DNA from 2 places in the Maccoyibacter intestinihominis genome. Region 2 is predicted to be linked to the other one. Evidence: a T-box and tRNA genes for the amino acid it is inferred to sense, from the RefSeq annotation. Region 2 holds a T-box; the other holds one or more tRNA genes.
The links. A T-box is a leader RNA that pairs with one kind of tRNA and senses whether it is charged. The one in region 2 lies ahead of tyrS (tyrosine--tRNA ligase), so its partner is inferred to be a tRNA-Tyr.

Region 1: it has a tRNA-Tyr gene. The T-box ahead of tyrS (tyrosine--tRNA ligase) is inferred to sense a tRNA for this amino acid. The anticodon was not compared.

Annotation. Positions count from the first base shown of each region.
Region 1 covers NZ_JBBMEX010000010.1:81,314-83,794, forward strand. The annotation lists gene WMO43_RS10505 (fibronectin type III domain-containing protein) at 1-1,232, opposite strand, end outside; tRNA gene WMO43_RS10510 (tRNA-Leu) at 1,450-1,533, opposite strand; tRNA gene WMO43_RS10515 (tRNA-Tyr) at 1,538-1,619, opposite strand; gene WMO43_RS10520 (glycoside hydrolase family 13 protein) at 1,723-2,481, opposite strand, start outside.
Region 2 covers NZ_JBBMEX010000009.1:104,932-107,412, forward strand. The annotation lists gene WMO43_RS09805 (manganese efflux pump MntP) at 1-339, opposite strand, end outside; T-box leader at 677-937, shown strand; gene tyrS (tyrosine--tRNA ligase) at 1,150-2,376, shown strand.

The sequences.
Region 1 (2,481 bases), on a different contig from region 2:
TATTTTCCTATGTCTGCACCGTAGTTACAAGTATTTGCCGCATAGGCCTTTGTTTGATCCGCATTAACATTTGCACCAATTCTGATCTTCAATGGTGCATACTGGTTTGCATTTTCTCCGGTTGCATCCGTATTCCCAATAAAGTGATTACCTTCCACTTCATAAGTTGCACATCCGCCTCTTAACCAACATGCCGGTCCTTTTAACTCATTGCCAGTTGTATTATGAAATGTATTATTTCTGACAACCGCGTTCGCAGACCATTCAATATAACTCATTCCCTCAGAAATCGTATTATTGTAATATCCGTCTGACTCAAAATTGTTGCCTTCAACCAGGCAGGATAAATTCTCCGGATAGACATACTCCGTTCCTGTAGATTCTAAAGCTCGCCCCATTCCACGAAATGTTGAATTGGTTACCTTAACCTCCACTTTCCTGTCCATGGCATGGAAATAGATTGCCGAACTTCCATCCACTAATGAAGTCCCTGCTGCCGTTTTTGCCGCAACCACCTCACTGCTGTCAAAGGTACACTGATTTACTGTAAGATTAAAATTCCTATCCGTCTCATCAGATGTACTGTCTACGGATAACATTCCTTCCACATCACTTGCTAAATATTCTCCACCGTTGATAAACTGACAATATTCAAAGGTTGCACCTTCACAGGTCCGCTCTGTATCTTCCTCTATCTGTGTATCAAATATAATCCCTGCCCAATTCTCATCATTTGTATCATTTTTAAAAATGATCGGTTCTTCTGCCGTTCCCTTTGCAGTAAGAGAACCATACAGAATCCTAAGACCTGATGCAGATTTTACATCTGTTTGGTCAATCTTACCATGAGAAGTATTCCCCTGTCCGAAACAGATCGTCGTTCCCGGATCGATCGTTAGATCTCCGATAATTACAGGGTTAATCAGGGTAGAATCCGTTATAATATAATAGATATTATCCTTTGTCCAGTGCTGTGAACCCTCAATCCTTCCATAAACCAGTACTGTATTTTTTTCATCCGCAGACTCTGCTTTAACCTCCGTAGTCTCTACTTCCGGTGCTTCTGCTCCCGTTGCTTTAACCTCCGTAGTCTCTGCTTTCGGTTCATCTGTCTCTGCTGTCTTTTCCTGTGCTTCCTGCGGTGTGTCCGCATATGCCAGAACCGGGCACATGGTGAATACCAGTGCAAACGCCAGACCTGCTGAAAGTATCTTTTTCATAAAGCCTTTCATATGCTCCCTCCTTTTCTTTGTTTCATATGATTATTCATAATATAGCTTTTGCCCTTCTATTTGTGCGTATTATAATATGAAGCTGTTAGATTTGCGAGAGAATTTCCGTTTTAGTCATTGACTGTTTTGGTAATTCAGGGAATTGCTATACAAGAAAAAGAATGCACAAAAAAAAGCACGCATAAAATGCATACTTTCTTATTGCTTTCAATTATCATGCCGGCGATCGGAATCGAACCGATACTGTGTTTCCACAACAGGATTTTAAGTCCTGCGCGTCTGCCAGTTCCGCCACGCCGGCAAAATGGATGGAGGTGGATTCGAACCACCGAAGCAATATGCAGCAGATTTACAGTCTGTCCCCTTTGGCCACTCGGGAATCCATCCATTTCATTGTCATTTCAAAATCTGCCCTGACAATGAGATATTATATCATATGAATTTTTCCGATGCAAGATATAATTTTTATTTTTTCAAATTTTTTTGTCCTTTAATCCGGGAGGGCTCCGCCGGAGGTCTCTTTCAGACGCAGTACCACTGCCGAAAATTCCGTCAGGGTGATGTTCAGTTTTCCGCCCTTTACCTCATAGGTCACCGGATTGGTGGAATATCCCCCCTCATGGGAATACATGATCTGCTCTAACTCACATTCTTTTGGCAGTCCCACCGGCCATACGACCATCTCTACGGTACGGCTGACCGCATCGTTGTTAAGTACCACTAAAAAATGTTCCCTGCGATTATAACGCGCATAACATAAGAAGTTGTACTCGCCCCATACGAACTGTATCGAACCGGTCTTAAATGCTTCATGCTCTTTGTGGATTCTGATCATTTCCCGATGGAAATTCAAAAGATCCATATCCTCATTTCCCCACGGATAAGTTCTGCGGTTATCCGGGTCTGTAAATCCTACCTGTCCTACTTCGTCTCCATAGTAAAGAGTCGGCGCGCCGGGCCATGTCATCTGAAAGACTACGGCTTCTTTCATCACGCCTTTGTTGATGCCTCTGCCTGCCGCATCCGTTCCTAATTGTTCTGCTCTTCCTACTTTTTTATTAGTACGCGTTAAAAAGCGGGAATGGTCATGGTTAGACAGCTCATTCATGGCACACTGCAAAGAAGATGTCATAAAACGGGTCATATGATGACGCATTGCTCCTTCAAAATCTCCCGGATTTCCGAAACACTCACCACGATATTCATCGCTGTGCTTTTCCATTCCGGTCAAAAACCAGGTAATCGGCTC
Region 2 (2,481 bases):
TTTTATATCCAGATGTTCCTCCGCTGCCTCTGCGGCGCAAAGACAGACTTCATCTTCCTCATCCTCTCCACGAAGAACCTCTACCACCATATGTCCACCGATCACAACCAGAAGAACAAATGCGATCCAGTGGTCAAATGCTTTGATATAGTGTTCAAACTGTATTCCGGCAAGCCATCCGATAAACGGCATCAATGCCTGAAATCCTCCAAAAAACAATGCAATGATAAAACAATGTTTCTTATTAATAGTTTTCATATTCAGACCCTTACAGATAGACACTGCAAATGCGTCCATTGCAAGTCCGACTCCGATCAATAATAATTCCAAATATCCCATTACTTTCTTATCTCCTTTGTATTCATTTTGTTCTGATCTCCCGATCTTTTTAAAAATCATGTCCGCAAATTCTGTCTGCCACACAAAAAGACCCACGCATACCAGAAAATCTGATATACATGAGTCTCATTTTTTAAGATTTGCCAGGTCACATCTAACATGACCGGGTCTGTTGACAAACCACGATTTCTCGCAAACTACTCCCTCACGGAATCACTTTCGTAATCATATCTTATTGATTCTCATTTGTCAATTATTTTATCCACTTTTTTATCCACTTTTGACCTTTCATTGTTGACAAACCCGCATTTTAACCCTATAATGACGGTAGTTTTACAGACAGGCGTAGAAAAGAAGAAGTAGGAATGAGAACAGTCATACAGAGAGTAACCGGTTGCTGAGAGGTGCATGAGCTGCTGATTCTGAATACATCTTGGAGCCTTGCACCGAATATTTTATTTTTAAAAATTAGTAGGCTGCAACGGATTCGCACACGTTATCGTGCCAAAGTATCGCTTTTTGCCGTACTTATTGAGACAGACAGTGTGAACTGGCTGTAAACTTAGGTGGTAACACGGGTATGTTCCCCGTCCTTTGATTAGGGCGGGGCTTTTTTATTTTTGAATTAAGATGTCCAAACTAATGTATAGTTGCACAAATAACCTATTCCAAGTTTCATTTCCATTACACAAAAAGAAACTTTTCATAGTTTATTTGTGCTAGTTACAAGTAATATCAAGTTTGGACATCCGGATCATTCATAAAAATACCCCGAAACAACATTATATTATTATTAAAGGAGACAGAACTATGACATTATACGACGAACTTGTAGCCCGCGGATTAATCGCACAGGTTACGGATGAAGAAGAGATCAAAGAACTGATCAACAATGGAAAAGCTACTTTTTATATCGGTTTCGACCCGACGGCTGACAGCCTTCATGTCGGACATTTTATGGCACTCTGCTTAATGAAACGTCTTCAGATGGCCGGAAACAGACCGATCGCATTGATCGGTGGCGGTACCGGAATGATCGGTGATCCATCCGGACGTACCGATATGCGTCAGATGATGACACCGGAAACCATTCAGCACAACTGCGACTGCTTCAAAGAGCAGATGAGCAAATTTATCGACTTTTCTGATGGAAAAGCGCTGATGGTCAACAATGCAGACTGGCTGATGGATTTAAACTATATTGATGTATTACGCGAGGTTGGTGCTCATTTTTCCGTTAACCGCATGCTGACGGCTGAGTGCTATAAGCAGCGTATGGAAAAAGGATTGAGCTTCTTAGAATTCAACTACATGATCATGCAGAGCTACGATTTTTACGCATTATACCAGAAATATGGCTGCAACATGCAGTTCGGCGGTGATGACCAGTGGAGCAACATGCTTGGCGGTACCGAGCTGATCCGTCGTAAACTCGGCAAAGACGCTTACGCAATGACCATTACCCTGCTTCTCAATTCCGAGGGCAAAAAAATGGGAAAAACCCAGAGCGGTGCCGTATGGCTCGACCCGAATAAGACTTCTCCATTCGATTTCTACCAGTATTGGAGAAATGTTGCCGATGCCGATGTTTTAAAATGTATCCGTATGCTGACCTTCCTTCCATTAGAAGAAATCGACAAAATGGATAGCTGGGAAGGCAGCCAGTTAAATCAGGCAAAAGAAATTTTAGCATTTGAACTGACCAAATTAGTTCATGGCGAAGAAGAAGCAAAAAAAGCACAGGACAGCTCCCGCACACTCTTTTCCGGCGGCGGAAATGCTGAAAATATGCCAACTGCTGTTTTAAAGGAATCCGATCTGCGTGACGGTTCTATCGATATTTTAGGCGTACTGGTTGCAACCGGATTATGTGCATCTCGTTCCGAAGCCCGCAGAAATACCGAACAGGGTGGCGTATCTGTCGATGGTGAAAAAGTACAGGATATCCACACTTCCTACACCCCACAGGACTTCGCAGAAGGTAAAGTTGTAAAGCGTGGAAAGAAAAAATTCTGCAAAGTTACCTTTGAATCCTAAATTTTGTTAAAAAAATAACAATTACCTATTGACAAATAATTAACAATCTGTAAAATAGAATATAAGAAATGTATTTTTTCAAGTACAATCTTGCACAAAATGAAA